DNA from 3 places in the Paenibacillus sp. P46E genome. Region 1 is predicted to be linked to each of the others. Evidence: riboswitches for the same ligand, from Rfam matches in the RefSeq annotation. Region 1 holds a riboswitch; each other region holds the start of a gene.
What was found. Region 1 has a riboswitch for cobalamin ahead of A3849_RS07900 (S-layer homology domain-containing protein). Riboswitches for the same ligand answer to the same signal wherever they lie in the genome.
Positions count from the first base shown of each region.

Region 2: another riboswitch for cobalamin. It lies ahead of metE (5-methyltetrahydropteroyltriglutamate--homocysteine S-methyltransferase); the one in region 1 lies ahead of A3849_RS07900 (S-layer homology domain-containing protein).
Region 3: another riboswitch for cobalamin. It lies ahead of A3849_RS02210 (anaerobic ribonucleoside triphosphate reductase); the one in region 1 lies ahead of A3849_RS07900 (S-layer homology domain-containing protein).

Region 1 covers NZ_LVYZ01000030.1:17,042-24,569, forward strand. The annotation lists gene A3849_RS07900 (S-layer homology domain-containing protein) at 1-3,176, opposite strand, end outside; cobalamin riboswitch at 3,360-3,563, opposite strand; gene A3849_RS07905 (GAP1-N2 domain-containing protein) at 4,341-7,418, opposite strand; gene A3849_RS07910 (hypothetical protein) at 7,415-7,528, opposite strand, start outside.
Region 2 covers NZ_LVYZ01000028.1:97,009-104,536, forward strand. The annotation lists gene A3849_RS06960 (FtsX-like permease family protein) at 1-562, shown strand, start outside; gene A3849_RS06965 (DedA family protein) at 577-1,200, shown strand; gene A3849_RS06970 (undecaprenyl-diphosphate phosphatase) at 1,356-2,216, shown strand; cobalamin riboswitch at 2,419-2,632, shown strand; gene metE (5-methyltetrahydropteroyltriglutamate--homocysteine S-methyltransferase) at 2,778-5,066, shown strand; gene A3849_RS06980 (DUF1540 domain-containing protein) at 5,139-5,291, opposite strand; gene A3849_RS06985 (DUF4349 domain-containing protein) at 5,641-6,789, shown strand; gene msrB (peptide-methionine (R)-S-oxide reductase MsrB) at 6,898-7,528, opposite strand, start outside.
Region 3 covers NZ_LVYZ01000002.1:189,396-196,923, reverse strand. The annotation lists gene A3849_RS02225 (ribonucleotide-diphosphate reductase subunit beta) at 1-66, opposite strand, end outside; gene A3849_RS02220 (ribonucleoside-diphosphate reductase subunit alpha) at 296-2,629, opposite strand; gene nrdG (anaerobic ribonucleoside-triphosphate reductase activating protein) at 2,746-3,261, opposite strand; gene A3849_RS02210 (anaerobic ribonucleoside triphosphate reductase) at 3,258-5,243, opposite strand; cobalamin riboswitch at 5,554-5,785, opposite strand; gene A3849_RS02200 (MTH1187 family thiamine-binding protein) at 6,082-6,390, shown strand; gene A3849_RS02195 (sugar phosphate isomerase/epimerase family protein) at 6,428-7,204, shown strand; tRNA gene A3849_RS02190 (tRNA-Thr) at 7,336-7,407, shown strand.

The sequences.
Region 1 (7,528 bases):
CCATTTACGTAATAGAGCCATCCGCTTTTGGGTCCCCGGTCAAATTCTTTGAGACCGTCGATAGACACCACATACAGGCTTCCGCCGGAGGTCGTGGCCTCCACTTTGCCCCCCAATTGGCGTTTCAGCAGGCTGTATGCCGTTTCCCCCGAGTTCAAGACCACCTGCGTGCTGGGCAGAATCGTTCCTTTGGCACTGTCCCCGATAACCGAGATCGTTGCCGATGCCGGCTGAGGCACAACTGCCGGATCTGTAACGGTCAGCTTTTGCGTATAGCGGGCAATTTTCGGCGTGCTGTCGGCAACATAGCCGGTCACGGCCAGCGTGTACGCACCCGCAGGCAGACCTTTGTCAAAGACAGCGATACCTTGGTCATTAGTAGTTACTGCTATACCGCCAATGGTAACCTGTACACCCGCTGCCGGCGTTACCACCGGGTCAGAGGTGAAGGTGGTATTATTCCAGACCCACTGCTTCTGCGCTACTGTAACGGTGAACTTTTCACCCGGCTTCGGCTGCGCCGGAGCAACTGACAGTGAATTGACAACATGCGTGTTGTCACCGGTATAGTAGACCAGCACCCGGTCGGATTGCTGCAATACAAAATCATTCAGTCCTACCTCGGGGTAGATCCACTCCCCGCCGCGCGATACTGCAAACCCCCAATAATCATTCGGGCTGTAAGTGCCATTCTTGATGCCATCGATACCCCATACAAAGCTGCCAAAAGAGGATTCCGTAATATTCAGTGGAATATGGTCCGAAGCAGCCAGTTGGAGCAGCGCGTCAAACGCGTTGAACGCCTCCAGTGTGCCTTCGGCTACCGGCCCCTGCGGCCCTTCAATGGACAGATAAGATGTCACATTGCTCTGGGATATTTTCAGGGATTGTGCATGGCGGGCGATCTTTGGCGTGTTGTCGGCAACGTACCCGGTTACTGCTAGTGTGTATATTTTGCCGGGCAGACCGTCCTTAAAGCTGGCTGTGCCTTGACTGTCCGTAGTGACGGATTTGCCGCCAATGGTAACCTGTACACCCGTCGCCGGGGAGGTTACCGGATCATTGTTGAATGTGGCTGAATTCCACACCCATTTTTTTTGCGTCACGGTAACGGTAAAAGCCTCGCCCGGCTTAGGTTGCGCTGGACTGACCTGTACCTTATCCACCACCTGGGTATCCGCACCGGCATAATACACCAGCACCCGGTCGGATACCTCCAGTACGTAATCCCCCATCCCTACAGACGGGTAGATCCATTCGCCGCCCCGCTGCACCGCAAAGCTCCAATAGCCCTTATACGTGCCGCTCTCTATTCCATTAATCGCCGAGACATAGCTGCCAAAAGAGGATTCTGTAATCTTCAGCGGAATATTCCCAGACTCAGCGAGTTTCTTCAGCGCTTCCAGTGCATTATACGCCTCCAGCGTACCGTCGATGACTGGTCCCTGTGGACCTTCAACCGACAGATAAGCCGCTACATTCTTGGGAGCGATCTTCAAAGGCTGCGTATATTTCGCAACTGCAGGGGCCTTCCCCGGAGCGTAGCCGGTCACAGCAAGCGTATAATCACCTGCTGGAATTCCTCCGGTAAAAGCTGCAATGCCTTTTGCATCTGTTGTGACCGTATGATCCCCAATCGTCACCTGTACCCCGGCAGCGCTTGAGGTTACCGGACTGGAAGTGGCTGTGGTATTATTCCATACCCATGTTTTTTGGGTGACCGTGACGTTAAAAGCTTCACCCTCTCTAGGCTGCACCTTGGAAAGGGCTACTTGATCTACAAGCTGTGTATCGCTGCCGGCATAATAAACCAGCAGCTTGTCCGACTCCTTCAGCTTGAAGTCTTTCATGCCTACATCGACGCTTGCCCATTCACCGCCGCGCGAAACAGCATACATCCAGCCATCATACCCGCCGTAGATCCCGGCAGAGATGCTGCCGATACCCGTAACATAGTTACCGGAAGGGTTCGTAACCGGCAGGCCATTTGCCGCAGCTACTTTGTCCAGCGCCTCGAGTACATTCCCTGCATATGCGCTGCCCTGGCCCAGTGTCTTCTCAGGGCCTTCGATCGTGAGCGGCACATAGACTAACGGATTCTGCGGTGCCTGCTTGGAAAAGTCATACAGTTTGCCGTTCGTTCCACCGCTGAACAAGCTGTAAGCCACCAGCGCCTGGAGTCCCTGCTCCGTGGCCAGCACATTGGCACTGCCGCCTTGATTATGGGCAAAGGCACCACTCTCCAACCGGAAGCTCAGAAGTCTGCTGATCAGATCTGCTTCGTTCTTGGTGAACTCGTCACTGGTGGGGTCTACGCCATAAGAAGACAGGGCAATGATGGCCTGGGCCACACTTTCACTGCTGTCCCCATAACCGCCGCTGGCATCCTGTTTGGCAGCCAGCCAGGCTACGGCTTTTTGTCCGGCTGTCGCAACAGCCGGGTCATTCTTATGAGCAGAGAGTGCGGTCAGGACGATGGCCGTCATATCCGGATCGCTCGCTCCCGGGAACAGAGCGAAGCCGCCGTCACTGTTTTGCTTAGATAGAATTTCGCTTAATAATGATGTCTGATTCCATTTGGCATCCCCTGGAAGTGTATAGCTTCCGGAATCCAGTGCCAGCAATGCATATACCGGAGCATTCAGCGACTGGCCGCTAATTTTGTCACTGTTGTAGATGCGCTCCAGCAGATTGTACCCTGCCCCCGAACCGCTTCCGGCAAAGTTCGCCGGATCCCCGCCGGTCGCCCGCACAGCAAGTACAATCCGCGCATAATCCGTAACATTCGGGAAGGTGCCTCCCGCAGCCTGCACCTTCTGTGCAAGCGACTGGGCATAGCTCTCCGGCACCCGGTAGCCCGCCTGGGCCAGGCCGATTGCCTGCCACTCCGAAGTCACACCGCCGCTAATAACATATTCAGCAGCTGTATACGTTGCCTGCGAGACCGTCACCTGTCCCCCGGAATCCGCTGAAGTTAGTGCCGCTACTGCTTCTCCGTCCGCAGCATGGTCAGCCGCATACACAGCGTCTGCAACACTATTCGTTACCTTGTTAACGGAGGCTCCTGCCGCAGCAAAAGCCTGTCCCGCCGGAACCACAGCGGTACCTGTAATCGAAATAACCAGTAATAAGACCAGACCAAGTACAAAGGACTTGGCAGAATACAATGTCTTCATCGTCAACCTCTTTCCTTTTTAATGAAATGTGGATTGTAGTGCACTGCAGGGGTAACCTTAACAACATAAAGACCACCCTTGTTCAGGGCGGCCCGGAAGAATACAAAGTGAAGGCTACGGCGCTCCTAAGCTCCGGACTCCATCCATCTGCATATGTTCCGCATTCTTACCCCACGAAGAATAGAAACGTTCACGAAAAAGGCAGGTCTCCTGGCTTATGCCTCATTGCTGCTCTTGGCCTTCCCATCCTTCTACCGGACAGTGGCCGCTCTAAGAGCCGCTCCGCATTTACAGTGGCGGGACCGCGCCGGATTTGCACCGTGCTTCCCTTTTAAGCCGATTCTGATTCTGTGAAGCAGAACCGGCACCTTCTCCATAACCTATTAAATTTTAATATCCATAATCATATCCAGTATTCCCTTGTATGTCTATAGACAAGCTGTTTCATAGTGGCTTGGGAGGTTCGCAAACTTGCAACAATCCTTCTGCCGGGTGTCAGAGCCAGTCTCCCCTGCCCACAGTAACAATGAAAAAACACAGCACATCGCCAAAGTCCCCCGCTTGTAAAAAGCTAAGTGGGCAGCTTATCGGCAGCAGGTAAGCGGCAGGTAAGCGGCTTGCAGGATCGTTGCCCTCCATGAATAACTAGAGGGGGCAATGCCTGCCTGTTCAGCAACAAGCCAAATCAACGGCACTTTCAAATAAAACGGTCAATGCAACTGTAACAGCGGCATTTCTGCCGTTATTTCCGAGCATATTTATACTTCAGGACGAATATACTCAGGCTTCCCCGAAGAAAGCTACTCTCCTTAGTTTGTGGGAAAAAGTATCACTAATAGAGCTCACTTGGTTCATGAAGTAACCTATGTGGGAAAAAGTATCATTAATCCGGCTGAAATCGGCGTTATAGGGTGAATGAGTCTGAATCAGGTGTACAAACTCCAACTAAAGTCATTTGCAGAGAGAATTCCAGCTAATTAGTTTACCTTTTTCCACTTCACCAAGTTCACTATGCGCTTCTTATGCCGCTCAAGAATTGAACTTCCCCGGTTCAACTCATATACACCATAAATCAGCAAAAATCCCGAACTGCACGCGCCCCATATTCTCGGCAAATCGTGCTGTTCAGGATAATGTGTTGAAAACATATTCTACTGCCACGCATCATTCGCTGTCCGTATCACCAGTTGCCTTAGGCGAAGGTTCAGCGCTTGAAGAAGTGTCCACCCCGGCGCTCGGGGTGCTGTCTGCTGCCTTGCCCGAAGCCGGCTGCAGGATCAGCTTGTACTCCCCGGCGATAATCATGTCGCCTGCGGCCAGCTTCGCACCGGCCTCCAGCTGCACCGTCACCTCGAACGCGGATGCCTCCGGCACCGCTCCCGAGGCTCCGGGAGCTCCCGGCGCGGTGCCTCCCGCCGCCGGAGAAGGCGTGGCCGCGCCGGCGTTCCCGCCCGCGGCCCCCTTCACACCAGCGCTCACAGTCGCGCCGGTCTTCTGTCCGGCACCCGTGTCGGTGCCGTCAGTCGCTGCAGGCGCGCTTGCCTCCGCGCTGCCTTCTGCTCCAGCGGCTGCATCTGCGCCGCTGTCAGACCCGGCCGGCGCACTCGCATCGGCGCCCGGCTTCGGCGACACGACCAGGCAGCTGCCTGTCGTCGCCGTGATCTTGTAGTCCTCCGTCACATCGCCGGAGGACACCACGCTGATCTCCGCCGGTTTGAAGGCGGAGCAGTCGGCGGCAGCAGCAAAGGTGAACACCAGGCTGCCGCCTGTTGTTCCGCCGCCCAGCCGGACGGTGGCGGGAACTGGAGCAGCAGCCCCGCCTGTGGCGCTGGGCTGCGCACTGCCCTCCGGCAGGGCCGTGTCCGCAGGGTCCGGCCGGAGCACGCTGAACGCGATCATTACGGCGATCAGCACAATACCCAGCACGCTGCCGGAGATCAGGAGTCGAAATCGGCTGCGGCTGACCCACCGCGCCAGCGGCGAAGCCAGCTGGGAGCGCGCTTCGTTGTATACATTTTGCAGCGCCGGGCCCGCAGCGGCGGCATAGCTTTTGCGGAAATCGCGGCTCTTGAACGCCTCGCGGTCGCTGCTCAGGAAATACTTCAGAATAGCCCGGCGGTAACCGGGCCACAGCTTTTTATTTGAAATAGAAAATAGCGGATTGCCCTGCGACCAGGCCAGGAAACGGTAGACCCTCTCTTTGTCGTCGCCCGCCTTACGCTTTATTAGTTCCATCAGCGTCTCATAATCCAGCGGTCCATCCTGTCGCTCGCTGCTGTGATAGAAGGCCAGCGGTACACGTTCGAACGGTTCAATATGGTGCGATTCCTTCAGCCAGCGCCGTCCGAGCAGTTGTACATCATCCAGCTCTCTCGGCGATAGTCCGGCAAAAATCTCTTCTGTCGGCTTCTCCTCCCCGAACCAGCGGTACGCAGCCCGGAGGGCGTTCGCCTTTTGCCGGGTAATTGCGTCCAGCGGCGGCTGCCAGTCGGTAACCTCGCGGTAGCGCAGAAAAGAAATCTCCAGCAGCTGCTCCTGAGTCAGCTCGTCCAGCGAGACCCGGTTCAGCAGGAAGCGGTCCGCAGCCGTCATCAGTTCCTCCAGCAGCGACAGGGCTTCGGGATAGAGCCCGCTTCCTCTGCGGCGCTCCTTTTCCGCTTTGTCTACGGAATCATGGATCGCCGCTACCGCCGCTACCGGATCAGCCTCCCGCTGCAGCTTCTCCAGCAGGTACTCCTTGACGGTATCGCGGACAAACGACTGCTGCAGCGCTTCCGGCAGGAACCTGCCAAAGTGTACTACAAAGCGCAAAATGTCAGCAGACCTTGCCGCCGCAGACAGCCGGGACTCCATATAAGGCTCCAGCAGCGCCCGGCGGAAGATGGGCTGGGCCAGCACTCTTTTGAAGAAAGACGCACTTAGCTCATCATTGCTCTCAATCATACCGTAAGCTGCTGCCAGTGCGTCTTCACGGCCGGCAGACTGGGCATTCAGCATGCCGTTGATGAAATAATCGACAATTTTGACCCGGTAATTATGGTCCTTCAGCGTGAAGTACTCCACAAACTGCTCCATAATCTCAGGAACAAGGATGCCTTTCTGCCGGATCAGGTCATATTCGCGGTCAAACCGTTCCAGGAACATATCGTTCAGCCTCACCCGGGAAATGAGCGCACCCTCCGGCTTCAGGTAGGACAGCAATCCGCCCAGCACCGCCTGCTTGTTCTCTGTATATAGATCTTCATTGCCCTGCTCGATCTCATAAAATACCGCCAGCTCGTTGTACAGCGCGAGTGACAGCTTGCGCTCCACGCTCTCCCCGGGCAGCAGCGAATCGGCAAAATGTGCGAAATCTTCCAGTCCGCGCTCCGGCTGTTTCAGTGTTTTCCAGGCCAGCTCGGCATAGGGCTGACGTGAATCACCGAAGTCCGCATTCATGATCCGGCCCGAAGCGAGATCGAACACAAAATCCTTCTCGATGCTGCGGTCGCCAGGGCGGAGCGAGCCTTTTTCCACGAAGGTCAAATGGATATATTTACGGCTTTTCGGCTCGCTCGCATAGGTGATCACACCCAGTCTGCGGCGGAAATCATAAGGCAAAGATGCAAAAAGCACCTCCGTCAGCTCCACCGCGCGCCGGGATAGCTCTACAATCGGGACATCCAAAGCAATATATATTTTTTTCTTCCCGGCCACAGAGACCATCACTGCCTGGAGCAGCGACTTGAACAGCTCCTCTGTAATGCCGAGCGCACTCAGGATCATCAGCGGATTCGTATTCCGCTCCTGCTGCAGGACAGGAACAGCCGGAAGCTCCGGCAGTGTCCCGCCCAGCTCACCTGCATAACGGCCGGCAAAATCCGCATGGAGGAAGTCCCGGTAACCCTCCAGAATCTCCTCTGAGCGGATGGGCGGCACCACGAAATTATGGGCAAAAAAAGCGCTCCGCTGCCCTGTGAAATCCGCCGCCAGATACCGGCTCTGCCCAATGACCGTATCATTCGTCTCCGTATGGAACAAATGCAGCGCGGCCGGATACAGCTCCTCATTCTTCTCACCGCGCGCCGTCAGCTCTGCCGGAGCATCGTAGAGGCAGAAGGGGTGCAGAATTTTTTTGACAAAATTATTGTCCAGGCTCTCCGACTTCGCTACTGTATCGAATCCTTCTGTCGCCCGGTACACCCCGCGCCGCTCCCGGGTATACATCTGCTGGGTGATCATGGACCCTGAAAATCTGTTCACGGCCCGTCGCTCCCCTCAATATAGCTCAGCTTGTGCAGCAGCCAGATGAAAGGCTCGTCCACACGGATCGGGCTGACCACACCTTCAATCTTCTGATTCACGGGATTGCT
Region 2 (7,528 bases), on a different contig from region 1:
CGACAGTCTGTACAGCCGGGTGATCCCGGTGCAGCAGGATTGGTATACCGGCTTCTACGTGGATGATTTTGTCCGGACGGCGGGTGTGGCTTCAGAGCTCGCTGCCAAAGGGAAGGTTCCCTATGAAGAAAAGTCTGCTTATGCGGTCGTGATCAGCGGAACCTTATTTGAGATTCAGCGCACGCTGTACAGCACCATGCTGTTCGCTTCGCTGCTCGTCGGGATCGTCTTCTTCATTGCTGCCGGCAGCTTCCTCTACTTCCGTCTTTATATGGATCTGGATCATGACCGCCTGCAGTATTCCACCCTGTCCAAAATGGGTCTGACCGACCAGGAGCTGGACCGTATTGCGACGCTGCAGCTGGCACTCATGTTTTTCATTCCGGTGCTGCTGGCGGTTCTGCACAGCCTGTTTGCTTTTATTGCGCTTCAGCGGCTGTTCTATCTATCCATCGCTGCCGAGACCGGAGCTGTGCTGACCAGTTATCTGGCTGCCCAGACGCTGTACTTCTTTTTCATCCGCAGCCGCTATTTGCGCAACCTTAAGAAAAATCTCATCTAGACGGAGGGAACCGCATGAAAACATGGATTACGGATATTATGGAGCAGTTCGGATATGCCGGTATTTTTCTGATGCTGGCGCTGGAAAATGTCTTTCCCCCCATTCCTTCAGAGGTCATCCTGCCCTTTGGCGGATTTATGACTACAACCTCCGGACTCACGATACCGGGTGTCCTTATCGCCTCTACGGCGGGTTCTTTGCTGGGGGCAGCCATTCTGTATTGGATCGGCCGGATGCTGGATGTCAGCCGAATGGAGCGGATTGTGGACCGGTACGGCAAATGGATACGAATCAAGAAAAGTGATATCCGCAAAGCGGATGCCTGGTTTGATAAATACGGCTACTGGACGGTGCTGTTCTGCCGGATGGTGCCGCTGGTGCGCAGTCTGATCTCGATTCCGGCAGGAATGTCGGGAATGAAGTTCGGACTTTTTATGTTGTTTACGACGATCGGTACACTGGGCTGGAATACACTGCTGATCCTGCTGGGTGCTGCGCTAGGAGAGTCCTGGGAGGATATTGGAGGGTATATAGAGGCTTATTCCAGCGTGGTCTACGCCCTGATTGCCGGAGGAATTCTCGTGCTGGGACTGTTGTATTTGCGTAAACGACGTACCGCCGGCAAAGCCCGCGGGTAACAACACCAACGAATTCTATGCTTCCGAAGCAAGTTTTGAACGAAGTGATTTCATAGATGCGATGCTCACAAAACTAAGTTTATGCTTCCGAAGCAAGTTTTGAACGAAGTGATTTCATAGATGTGATGCTCACAAAACTTTTAGGAGGAGATTACATGGAGCTTTTGACTATAATTAAAGCAATCATATTAGGTATTGTTGAAGGTTTGACTGAATTTGCTCCGGTATCCTCCACGGGTCATATGATTATTGTCGATGATATGTGGCTGAAATCGCAGGAATTTCTCGGGAAATACACAGCGAATACGTTCAAGGTAGTGATTCAGCTGGGCTCGATCCTGGCTGTGGTGGTGATTTTCCGCAACCGGTTCATCGATCTTCTGGGTCTGAAACGGTTCAGCCGCAAAGAGCTGACAGCGGTGCCGGAAGGACAGCCGGCAGTGGAGACCGCGGGACGGCTGAAGCTGGCACAAGTGCTTGTGGGTCTTATCCCTGCCGGAGTGCTCGGCTTTCTGTTCGAGGATTATATTGATGAGCATCTGTTTTCGACCTCAACGGTGCTGATTGGTCTGGTCGTCGGAGCGATTCTAATGATCTGCGCAGACCTTTTCGCCCCCAAAAAGATCAAAACGGAGAGTGTCGACCAAATTACATATAGGCAGGCGCTATCGGTCGGTCTGATCCAGTGTTTCTCGCTATGGCCGGGGTTCTCCCGTTCGGGATCAACGATCTCCGGTGGTGTACTGCTCGGAATGAGCCACCGTGCCGCGGCCGACTTCACCTTCATTATGGCGGTGCCGATTATGGCTGGAGCCAGCCTGATTTCACTGCTGAAGAACTGGCAGTATTTCACTCTCGATGCACTGCCGTTCTTTATCGCCGGGTTCATCAGCGCATTTCTGTTCGCACTGCTGTCCATGCGTTTCTTCCTGAAGCTGATCAACCGCATTAAGCTGCTGCCGTTTGCAATCTACCGGATTGTTCTTGCTGCAGTGGTCTATCTGGTATGGTTCTAGAATAGAAAAGAATAATGCGGGCGGTGCCTTCCTTGGAGGGTATCGCCTTTTTGTCATGAGCACTGATCAAGATTCAGATGCCAAATCGGGCAAAAAGCTGTTTTGCTATAGCGAATGTGTATAGCTGAAATCGCCGGAATCTGTTGCGGATGGCAAAAAAGGTACAGTATGATGGCATCAGATTAAAGGATGAAGTTTTGAAAAGCGAATATAGGAGACAGGTGCCGGACGGAGTGAATGTAGCTTTTGTCCAGCTTAATAGGGAAGTTCGGCTCGAAACCGACGCGGTCCCGCCACTGTAACGGAAGAGTTCCAGCTTAATGTGTCACTGGCAGACAGGTAGATCCAGCCGGGAAGACTTGCTGAAGAACGATGACTCCGCTAGCCAGGAGACCTGCCTGACTCTGAAGCACTGCAGTACCTACGGAAGATAGGGAGGTGTTCGGACGTTATTCCATTTAGAAGATCAATGGGCGTCTTTCCCTGTGGCTTATTTTTCGGGAGAGGCGTCTTTTTATAAGGATATACAACAAATAGCGAACAGATGAGGAGCAGATTTCAATGACAACTAAATTGATCACCAGCAATCTGGGATACCCGAGAATCGGCAAAAACCGTGAATGGAAAAAAACGCTGGAAGCGTACTGGGCCGGTAAAATTGGCGAGCAGGAGTTCCGTGCTGAAATGGCGGACATTCAGCTTCAGCACCTGCGGTCGCAGCAACAGGCCGGTATTGACCTGATCCCGGTGAATGATTTCACCTTCTACGATCATGTGCTGGACACAGCCGTTATGTTCGGCATTGTGCCGCCACGGTATGATTATGACGGCGGGGCTGTCCCGCTTGATCTATATTTCGCCATGGCCCGCGGCAATGCGGCCGCCCCGGCCTGCGAGATGACCAAATGGTTCAATACGAATTACCATTATATCGTGCCGGAGATCGGCAGCCTTACACCCCGGCTGACTGAGAATAAACCGCTGGCCGCCTATCGCTTCGCCAAAGCGCAGGCTGGCATTGAAGGCAAGCCGGTTATCGTGGGACTTTATACCTTTCTCAAGCTGTCCAAGGGATTTCCGGCTGCGGACATCGGGGAGGTTGCCGACCGTTTCCTGCCGGCTTATATTCAGCTGCTGCAGGAGCTTCAGCAGGAAGGTGTAGCCTGGGTGCAGATCGACGAACCAGCCATCGTTATTGGATTGAACGCGGAAGATATTGCCTTGCTGAAGACCATTTATAGCGAGATTTCCGCTGCAGTCCCCGGCTTGAGTCTGATTCTGCAGACTTATTTTGAAGCGGCTGAACCCTTGGAAGCATTGCTTGAATTGCCGGTACAGGCCATTGGCCTTGACTTCGTCCATGATGGCGGCACGAATCTGGAGGCGATCGGACGACTTGGCTGGCCGGAAGATAAATGGCTGGGCGCTGGCATTATCGACGGACGCAGTATCTGGCGTGCAGACCCTGATACCAAGCTTGGATTGATTGAGAAGCTGGCTCTTCATGTGCCGCTGGACCGGCTGATTCTTCAGCCATCCTCCAGCCTGCTCCATGTGCCGGTAACGGTGCAGAGCGAAGGGAAGCTGAAGCCTGCAGTGAAGCAGGCGCTGGCCTTCGCCGACGAAAAGCTGGCAGAGCTTCGGCTGCTCGCCGCAGCCGCAGGCGGTGACAACGGAACGGCCGAGGCGGGGCTTGCAGAGAGCCGGGAAGCGCTGGCCGTCTTCCGTGCACTTCCTGAACGCGGCCGCCGGGATGTGGCCGAGCAGGTCCGCCGTCTGGACGAACTTCAGGACAGCCGGAGCCTGCCGTTCGCAGAGCGAGTGCAGCTGCAGCAGGAGAAATGGCGTTTGCCCCTACTGCCGACAACAACTATCGGCAGCTTTCCGCAGACGGCTGAGGTCCGCCAGGCGCGACTCAAATGGCGCAAAGGGGTGTGGAATGAGGAGCGCTATGATACGTTCGTCCGCCGCCAAATCGCCGAGGCAATTACACTTCAGGAGGAGCTTGGTCTGGATGTGCTGGTACATGGTGAATTTGAGCGGACGGATATGGTGGAGTTCTTCGGGGAGAAACTGGGTGGCTATCTGTTCACCCAGAATGGCTGGGTGCAATCCTATGGCTCGCGCTGCGTGAAGCCACCGGTGATTTACGCGGATGTCGCTTTTATCCAGCCGATGACCGTCAAAGAAAGTGTCTATGCCCAGTCTCTGACGAAGCTGCCGGTAAAAGGGATGCTGACCGGACCGGTAACTATCCTGAACTGGTCCTTTGTACGTGATGACCTCAGCCGCGAAGAGGTTGCGAAGCAGATTGCCCTTGCTCTCCGTTACGAGGTTCAGGCGCTGGAGGATGCCGGAATTGAGATGATTCAGGTGGATGAGCCGGCTATCCGCGAAGGACTGCCGCTGAAGGCGGAAGATCATGAGTATTATTTGAATTGGGCTGTACGGTCCTTCCGGGTAGCCACGAACCATGTGAAGGACACCACGCAGGTTCATACACATATGTGCTACAGCGAATTTAATGACATGATCGGGGCGATCTCGGCTATGGATGCGGATGTGATCTCCATTGAGACTTCCCGCAGCCATGGGGAGCTGATTACTGCTTTTGAAGATCATGATTATGATAAAGGCATTGGACTGGGCGTCTATGATATCCATAGTCCCCGTGTTCCGGAAGTAGAGGAGATGACGCAGAATATTGAGCGCGCACTGCGTGTACTGGATGCCGGACAATTCTGGATTAATCCAGACTGCGGGCTGAAGACACGCGGCTGGGAGGAGACGGAGGCGGCACTTCGCAACATGGTTCTGGCTGCAGGTAATGTGCGGAAGAAAAACGCTTGATAATCATTCTCAATCTTGCTAGAATAGAAAAAAGAAAAGAAGGAACCGTGGAGGGTCCCTTCTAACCTTAACTTATTTGCTTTCAAAGGTTTTACAGTCTGTTTCTTCAGCTTGTGAAGGCTGCTTCGAGCTGTGGTAGGCAACGAAGATGGATTCGGCGTTACATTTGTCTTCTTCAGCCCAGTACGTACAGGAGTTGACTGCGCACTTTACGTCTTTTGCCATGAGGGTCTCACCTCCCTTTGTCGTGAAATGGCGGCGTTCGAAATGAATAATAGACTGATCGGCAAGGTGGAGCTTGTCCGAGCAGAACCTAACCCTTATTCCTTGTGAATATAGGGTTTTTGGTGTTACCTTCCTTATAAAGACAACTTCATTGCAGCAAATAATGTAAACGCTCGCAAACAAAGATAACGGCTAATTAAATGGAAAATTTACCGAATTCCTGCAACCTTCCAGCTTTTGGAACGTCAAAGACTTTAACGCGAAAGATGCCTACAGACAAAAAGCTCTTCGCTGGCAGCAATCTGTACAAAAGAAGCGGAAATTCCACTACACTTTTGGAGGAATGGGCATGCAAAAAAGGGGTCTGCATTATCTGTATTATGTATTGGGACTAATAGTGTTTGCTATCGTTTTGACAGGGTGCGGGGCTGGAAGCAATAATGATTCTGCAAGCCGGTCGGAGATGAAGGCAGACAATTCCAGCACGGCAGAAGGCTTCGACGGCGCAGCAGACCAGAACACTTCAGCGAATGCTGCACCGAAGGATCAAGCAGTGTCGGCTGCAGCTGAAGCTCCTGCGGCTGAGGGAGACAAGGCTGGCGGAGGAAGCTCAGCAGTGAGCAACACGGATGCAGCGCGTGCAGCTGGAGGAACAGCCGGTTTTACGGGAAGCGATGTTGTGGCAGGACTGAACAAAAAGCTGATCTATCACGCCAGCCTAACGATGGAAGTAACGGACTATGCTAAAGCGCAGACAGAAGTGCGCAATATGGTGACGCTTGCAGAAGGCTATATTGTTGAATTTTCGGAGAATACCTCCGAATATGAGCATGGCGGAGCCTTTATTCTGAAGGTGCCTGCTTCGGGATTTTCTTCCTTTCTGGACCATTTGGAAAAGATCAAAAACGTGAAGCTTCAGCATAAAATCCAGGGTCAGGACGTTTCAGAGGAATATGTGGATTTGGGGTCGCGCCTCAAGGCCAAGCAGTTGATGGAGAGCCAATATATCGAGTTTATGAAAAAGGCAACCAAATCTGCAGACCTCGTGGCGTTCGCCAACCAGCTTGGTGCCATTCAGGAGGAAATGGAGACGATCAAGGGCAGAATGCGATATATTGACCAGAATGTATCCTTTTCCACGGTTGAGCTTCGACTATATCAGACTGAAGAGAGCGTGGGTATTGCCAAGACCAAAGAACAAGGGCCGTTAATGGACCGGGCTTCGGATGCGCTTCAGAGCAGTCTGCATGCACTGTCTGTAATGTTTCAATGGCTCTTTATACTCCTGGCCGCTGCACTTCCGGTATTGATTGTAGCTGCTGTTGTTGTGGTAATTGTGCTCTGGGTCCGCAAAAGAAACAAGTCACGGGATCATGGGACGGTTATGCGTATCCGTCAGGAGAACCGGGAGCAGAACCAGACGCATCAGGATCAGACCACCGGGAATCCGGCGCCGGCTCCTGATGCGGATGAGCTGGATGACAAAAAGCCGGAGTAGTAGCGGAGTAGTATTTTTTACAGAAGAAACAAAGCCTCCAACACCGCTGCTTGCGGGTTGGAGGCTTTGTGACATGGATGTGCAACTGGGCTGAATAACCGCTGTTAGTTAAGCATGCTGGAACAGTACGCGGTATTCGCCGTAGCCTTCCGTTTCCAAATCCTCTTTCGGAACAAAGCGGAGTGCTGCCGAGTTAATACAGTAGCGCAGACCATTCGGACCGGGACCATCGTTAAATACATGTCCAAGATGAGAATCGGCTGCTTTGCTGCGGACTTCGGTGCGGACCATCAGATGGCTGAGATCCGTCTTCTCTTTGACTGAATAGTCGCGGATCGGTCGGGTGAAGCTGGGCCAGCCGCAGCCGGAGTCGAATTTGTCATGAGAGCTGAACAGCGGTTCACCGGATACGATATCGACATAGATGCCATCCCCGTGATGATCCCAGAACTCATTGCGGAAAGGGGATTCGGTTGCATTGTTCTGGGTAACCTCATATTGCAGCGGAGTCAGACGTTCCTTGAGGCTCTGCTTCTCCTCCTTGTGCTTCCAGTGGTCCTCGATAAAAGCGTCCCGGCCGGAGCCTGTGCGGTAACGTTTATAGTGACCGGGATTTTTGTGGTGATATCCCTGGTGGTACTCTTCCGCACGGTAAAACGGCTTGGCCGGAAGGATCGGCGTCACAATGGGAGCGGAGAAACGTCCGCTGGCCTGTAAGTCCGCCTTGGAGGCTTCAGCC
Region 3 (7,528 bases), on a different contig from region 1:
TTCCCCGTCGATGATCCGTGTAGACTGGTTCGGGGCTTCGGTATTAAAAATCTTTTGCAGTTGCATGTTATTGTTTCCCTCCTGTATTTTGCGGGGCTAATCTGGTCACTTTAAAAGCCGGCACTTTATTCGCCACTACGAGGAATGTTTGGACTTCCGGTCGCTGTTGTCTGCAGATTTCTTGATTTAAACCGCTGTTCGCGGTGGAAATCCGCAGACAAAGGCGAACGCTAACGCTCCTACAGTTCCAAATTTCCTCTCCGTGACTCCAAGTGTCCCCTATTAAAGTTAGTCTTTAACTCGCACAAGACTCACATTCTTCTATGGTCAGGGCACGGCTCCGCACATAATAAGTCGACTTCAATCCGCCCTTCCAGGCGTTCAGATGCAGGTTCAGGAAATCGGTCGCTTTGATGTCAGGTGTCACGTACAAGTTGAAGCTTTGGCCCTGATCGACATGACGCTGACGGGCAGAGGCCATGCGGATCGACCAGTTCTGGTCGATCAGGAACGCCGTTTTGTAATACCAGATCGTCTTCTCGGACAGATCCGGTGCCGGGTTGGCGATCTTGTAGGTGGTCTTCTCCTCATAGGAGAGCAGCTCGTACAGCGGATCGATGCTGGCGGTGGACCCGGCAATGATCGAGGTCGAGCCGTTCGGGGCTATCGCGAACATCCAGGCATTTCGCATGCCGTCGGCGGCCACTTCCTGCTGCAGCTCGCGCCACTGTTCTGTTGTCACGTATTTACCTTCCTGCTCGCCGCTGGTATAGCCGCGCGAAGTGAAGTAAGCGCCGGTCTCCCAGTCAGAACCGGCAAACTTCGGATAACGGCCCTTCTCGCGGGCCAACTCCATACTGGAACGCACAAGCAGATAGTTAATGTGCTCATATAGATGATTGTTATATTCCACGGCTTCGTCGGATTCCCAGCGGATGCCCTTCAGCGCCAGCAGGTGATGCAGGCCGAAGGTGCCGAGGCCTACCGCACGGTATTGGCTGTTCGTGTACTGAGCCTGCAGCACTTCAATATTGTTGATGTCGATGACATTGTCGAGCATGCGGACCTGAATCGGTATCAGCCGCTCCAGCACTCCGGCCGGAATCGCGCGGGCCAGGTGGATGGAATTCAGGTTGCAGACTACGAAGTCTCCGGGAACCTTCGAGATGACGATCCGGGTCTGGCCGTCCTTGGTAACCAGTTCTTCACTCTCGATAACGGTTGCCGATTGATTCTGCATGATTTCCGTGCACAGGTTGGAGGAGAAGACCATCCCCTGGTGCCGGTTGGGATTGGTGCGGTTCACCGTATCACGGTAGAACATATACGGGGTGCCGGTTTCCAGCTGCGATTTCATAATCCGCTTCATGATGTCGATGGCCGGAACCGTGATGCGGGACAGCTCCAGATTGGCGGTGGCTTCGGCATACTTTTCACGGAAAGCACCTTGTCCAAGCTTCTCGTCATAGAAATCCTCGAGACCCAGCGCGCGACCGCGGTCATCCTTCCAGCCCATCACCTTCTTCACTTCATGCGGGCAGAAGAGGTTCCAGTGGCCTCGTGCTTCGACAGCCTCCATGAACAGGTCCGGCAGGCAGACGCCATGGAACACATCATGCGCACGCATCCGCTCATCACCGTTGTTCAGCTTCAGGTCGAGGAAGGCAAGAATATCTTTATGGAAAACATCAAGGTAGACGGCGACAGCGCCTTTACGTGTGCCAAGCTGGTCTACGCTGACTGCGGTATTGTTCAGCTGGCGGATCCATGGAATGACGCCGGAGCTGGTGTTCTTGTGGCCGCGGATATCGGAGCCTCGGGCCCGCACCTTGCCGAGGTAGACGCCGATGCCTCCGCCCATTTTACTTAGCCGGGCCACATCGGTATTGGAGTCGAAAATGCCTTCGAGCGAGTCGTCCACGGTGTCGATGAAGCAGCTGGAGAGCTGTCCGGCGACCTTTTTACCCGCATTAGACATGGTAGGTGTGGCAGCGGTCATGTAAATGTTGCTCATGGCCCAGTAGGCTTCTTTGACCAGATCCAGACGTTTCTCTACCGGCTCTGTGTGCATGAGGAACATCGCGATAATCATATAACGCTCCTGTGGAAGCTCCATTACGCGGCCGTCAAAGTCATGCGCCAGATAACGGTCCGACAGGGTTAGCAGGCCGATGTAATCGAACAGCAGGTCGCGCGTGTAATCGATGCAGCTGCCCAGTTCCTCAATCTGCTCCTTGGTGTAGTGGGACAGCAGTTCTTCACGGTAGATGCCTTTCTTCACGAGATCGGTAATCAGCGGGTACAGCTCGCCGTAAGGCTCTTCCGGGTAAGCTTTGTAGCGGCGGTTGACGGCAGCTTTCTTGTACAGGGAGGTTAGCAGTGAACGCGCAGCAGCGAACTTCCAGTCCGGCTCCTCTTTGGTAACCAGTTCAAGGGCACTCATCGTAAAAGCATTGCTGATCTCTTCTCCGCTGACCTCATCACGGCGCAGCTTAGACTGCACTCCACGGATCAGAGTTTCCTTGCTTAATTGATCAAGGCCGTTCAGGATACGGTCGGCGTACACGGAAATGCGGATTTCGTCAAAAGCCAGTTGGCGGTTATCGGGTTTCACTACGAGCTGTGGCATAAGTTCAACCATCCTTTCATTTTTGGGTTTAATTTTCAATATCACAAATTGAAGTATATAAGCGCAGAGAGCGGCCCGCTCCGAGGCTTGGCCTGCTCTTTGAAAGTTAACTGAATTTATAAGGCAGCCGGCTCCCAATGTACGATTTCCGTACCGGCGAGACTGGCCTGAATATCAATAATGCGCTGGTTGCTGCTTCCCCGGTAGGGAAGGGTGGTGTCTTTGAGCTCTTCCACAAAACGTCCGTCGATCACGACCTGGCACAGGGCCAGCAGGTTCCATTCGGGTGAGTCGGGTGTCACTATAAGCTCTTCATAGGTATAGCCGGTGTAAATCCAGACGGGATACTCCGGCAGCACGCTGCGCAGCTCCTGAATGAAGCCCGCAGCCTCCTCTGCCGAGAAAAAAGGGTCGCCGCCTGCCAGTGTCAATCCGTCCAGCAGCGGATTCGCGGCTATTTCGGCAATGATCTCCCGTTGACGCTCCAGGGTGAACGGCTCGCCGAAATTGAAGTTCCAAGTCTTGGGATTAAAGCAGCCTGGGCAGCGGTGACGGCAGCCGCTGAGGAAAAGGACGGCCCGCATGCCTTCTCCTTCATTGATCGATTCCGGGTAGTAGCCGCATATGTTCATAGATGCTTAACGCGGTCCCTTACTTCGGCTTGCTTGGCGGCATTGAAGCGGGTTTGATAGTCGCCGGTCAGGTAGCCGGTTACCCGGCGTAGACGGCGGATATGCACATCGTTCTCATGCGCGTCGCAGGAAGGGCAATTGGTGCCAATCACGCCTTCGTAGCCGCAGTTCGAGCAGCGGTCCACCGGATGGTTGATGCTGAAATAGCTGACTTGCTGTTCCAGCGCGTAACGGATAATCTTGACAAAAGCTGCCGGGTTGCTGCGAGCATTACCATTCAGCTCCACATAAGAGATTGCACCCGCATTGCAGTATTCATGGAACGGTGCTTCCAGGCTGATTTTCTGCGCAGCGCTCAGCTCATGGTAGACCGGGATGTGGAAAGAGTTCGTATAGTATTCGCGGTTGGTGATACCCGGAATGGAGCCCAGTACTTTACGGTCCACCTTAGTGAACTTGCCGGACAGCCCTTCAGCAGGTGTGGCGAACAGGGTGATGTTGAGGTTCAGTTCCTCGCTCTTACGGTCGCAGTATTCCCGCATGTGGCGGACAATAGCAAGCGCCTTGGCATGGATCTCCATGTCCTCACCATGATGCTTGCCGTACATAGCCTTCATGCACTCCGCCATGCCGATGAAGCCAATCGACAGACTGCCGTGCTTCAGCAGTTCGCCAACCGAATCCTCGGGAGCCAGGTCCTGGCCGCCCTCCCAGACACCTTCGCGCATCATGAAGTCAGAGGCTTTGGCCTTCTGGGAAGCCTGGATGCGGAAGCGGTGGAGCAAGCCTTCCAGAGCGATGTCCATATAATGGTTCAGGTCGTCATAGAAGCCTTTCTCGTCGGCGGCAAGCCGGCGTCCTGTGGCGGTGCCGTATTCCAATCCCAGCCGCACGAGATTGAGCGTATTGAAGGACAGGTTGCCTTTGCCGGAGCAGTGGTTGCGTCCGAAGCGGTCGCCCAGCACCCGGGTGCGGCAGCCCATGGTTGCAAATTCAGTATCCGGGTCTGCCGGATCATAATATTGCATGTTAAGCGGCGCATCCAGATTGGCAAAGTTCGGGTACAGTCTGCGGGCAGAGCATTCGGCAGCTTTGAGGAACAAGTGATAGTTCGGATCGCCCTGCTGCTGGTTCACGCCCTGCTTGCATTTGAAGATCTGGATTGGAAATACCGGTGTTTCGCCGCTGCCGAGTCCGTTCATCGTTGCGGTCAGCAGTGAGCTGATCACGAGCTGGCCTTCCGGCGAGGTGCACGTGCCGTAGTTGATGCTGGTAAAAGGAATCTGGCCGCCCGAGCGGCTGGACATCGTATTCAGGTTATGTATCATGCTCTCTGCCGCCTGCAGCGTTTCGCTCTCCGTTTCTTTTAAGGCAAAGCGGAAGGCCCGCGGATACAGCTCTGCCAGATCGCTGCGGCTCATAGTGACTTCGCCAAGATGCTCTCCGGCTTGTCCTTCTTCGAAATATTCGAGTCCCTTGCGGAACAGTTTGGCAAAGGACTTGGTCACATAAGGGGCCAGGTCATAATCCAGCTTGTTGGCGGATACGCCGCCGTATTGGGCATTTTGCTGAGACTGGAAAATAATCGCTACGAGCGACATTGCAGTCATGATCGAGTTGGGAGGACGCACGCTGCCGTTGCCAGTGTTGAAGCCTTCGCGGAGAAGCCGTTCAAACGGGATGAAGATGCAGTTGGTGGTTCCGATCGCGTATTGGTCCAGATCGTGGACATACACTACGTTATCAAGGGTAGCCTGTACCAGTTGCGGCGGCATTGTGAAGTTGCGGGCATACCATTTGGAATATTCACTGCCGAACTTGCTCATTTTGCCGGAGAAGCTCTCTCCGTTCAAATTGGCATTCTCGCGCAGCAGATCCAAATCCCGGCTGTCGATAATATCGCGTCCCAAATGGATGACTTCCTCTAATAGATCCTCCTGTGCAGCTTGTTCACCGTTGTACCGTTTCTCCAGCAGCGTCATTGTATAGCTCTCTCCTCTCGGTATATGAAACATGTTCTAATTGTAGTGAGGCAACCGTTTTAAACCTTAAAAAAGCATCTCCCGCCGAGGACGGCGGAAAATGCCCGGATGCGTAACGCAAATAACCGAAACCGGATATTTACGGATGGTCTCCATGGAAAGAAGCTTTCCCGCAGAAGCCGATACCTGAGTGCGATAAGGCTTATCGCATTCAGGTATCGGCAGCCTTGCTTCCCATCCTGGGGGGAAGGCTAAATCTGCTTGTGCAGGCCGCATGCGGACACCTCTCCTGTTCCTCGCAGGCGTAAATGATGGTGTCCGGAAACAGGCAGGTCTCCTGGCTTCCGGTGAATCCTGTGAGGCGCCTTCCCAAGGGGCAATGCCCTCAGTGGCGTGAGCCTCCAGATACTGCTCCGCAGGGCTTGTGGAAGCCTGCAGAACATCCGGTTACAGTGGCGGGACCACAGCGGATTTGCACCGCGTTTCCCTATTAAGCTTCATCCCTCGTGAGAGAGCAAAGCACCTGTTTCCACTATATTTTGTTGTCGCTAGATAAAAATAACCCAATATCTTGTGTTTGTAAACATTTTTTTGCGAGTCCGCGCCGGGGGCGGGTTCTGCCCGTTTACTCACAAATGATCCACAGCCCATCCACAGATAACGCAGTATTCGTCCACAGTTCATCCACAGGTAATCCACAACTTGTGTGTAAATTTTGGCGATTCCAGTTCATAAATTGTCCCCATATTAGGGGTGATTTGTGGGGGGAGGCGGGAGTTGCTACAATAGAGGGGACTGGAGACTTATATAACGAAGCTTATATAGGAGGGATTTCAGAATGGCGATTGGTGAAGTAACCGTAATACCGATTGGTACAGGCAGTACCAGTCTCAGCAGCTACGTGGCGGATATGCAGCGCGTGCTGGAGACAGTGGAAGGTATAACTTACGAACTGACATCCATGGGCACAATCATCGAGGGACCGCTGGCGCGGATTCTGGCGGCCGTTGAAGCGTTGCACGAGTCCCCTTTTACTGCCGGAGCGCAGAGGGTGTCCACCTCGCTCAAGATTGATGACCGGCGCGACAAGCCCTCCACAAGCCGCAGCAAGCTGGAATCGGTGGAGCGCAAGCTACAGGCGGAATAGTTCTGAATAATTACAGCACACAAGGAGCGTGTCCTCTATGGCGGCAATGAATCAGCAGGTCGGGATACAGATGTATACACTGCGGGATATGGCCGAAAAGGATTTTCTGGGTACACTGCGCAATGTGGCGGAGATCGGATACAAGTCGGTGGAATTTGCCGGTTATTTCGGCGTATCGGCTGCCGAACTGCGCAGAACGCTGGATGAGCTGGGGCTGGCGGCTCCTTCGGCACATGTCGGACTGGATTTCAGCAGCCTGGAGAAGATGCAATCGGCGTTATCCAGAGAGATTGAATATGCCCGGGAGGTGGGGCTGGAATATATCATTACGCCTTCAGCGCCGCTTCCGCAGCATCCGGCACTGGACGATGTGCTTGCACTGGTGCCTTTCTTTGAAAAGGCTTCTGAACTTGTGCGGGCGGCGGGACTGAAGTACGGCTATCATAACCATGACTTTGAGTTCAAGCAGGTCAACGGGCAGGCTGTGATCGACATCTGGTTGGAGCGGATTCCGGCTGAGCATATGTTGGCTGAGTTTGATTTGGGTTGGGTGCATGTAGGCGGTGCCATACCGGCAGAATATGTATCCCGTTACGCCGGGCGCGTTCCGCTGGTCCACATCAAGGATTTTGGTGCGGGCCATGAAGAAGCCGATCTTGGAAAGGGCCAGGTGGACTTCGAGAGTGTCTTCAAAGCTGCGGATGACGCTGGTATCCGGCACTATATTGTGGAGCAGGAAGTCTTTGCTTCCTCCTCTCTGGAGAGTGCAAGGCTGGCACTGGATTACTTCCGCAGACGGGGAATGCTGGGATAACTTTGAGGGACTCGATTCCCCTCCGCAGCGCGGCCCTGCAGAAATCACGGGCCCAGCATTGTGAAAGAATGGGTTGCGTTTTTCCCCAGAGGGGGTATAATGTATTTTGTTTGACAGAAAAAAAGCTTTAAGCTGGTGTAGCTCAGGGGTAGAGCAACGCACTCGTAATGCGTAGGCCGGGGGTTCAATTCCCTTCACCAGCATCCTTAACAACTCAATCATGGCGCGGCTTTCCGATGTATCGGGGGGCTGCGTTTTTTTATTGGGAAGGTTGAACTTCTAACCATCTTCTTCCTTATGGACAAGATGGGCAACTGATATCGG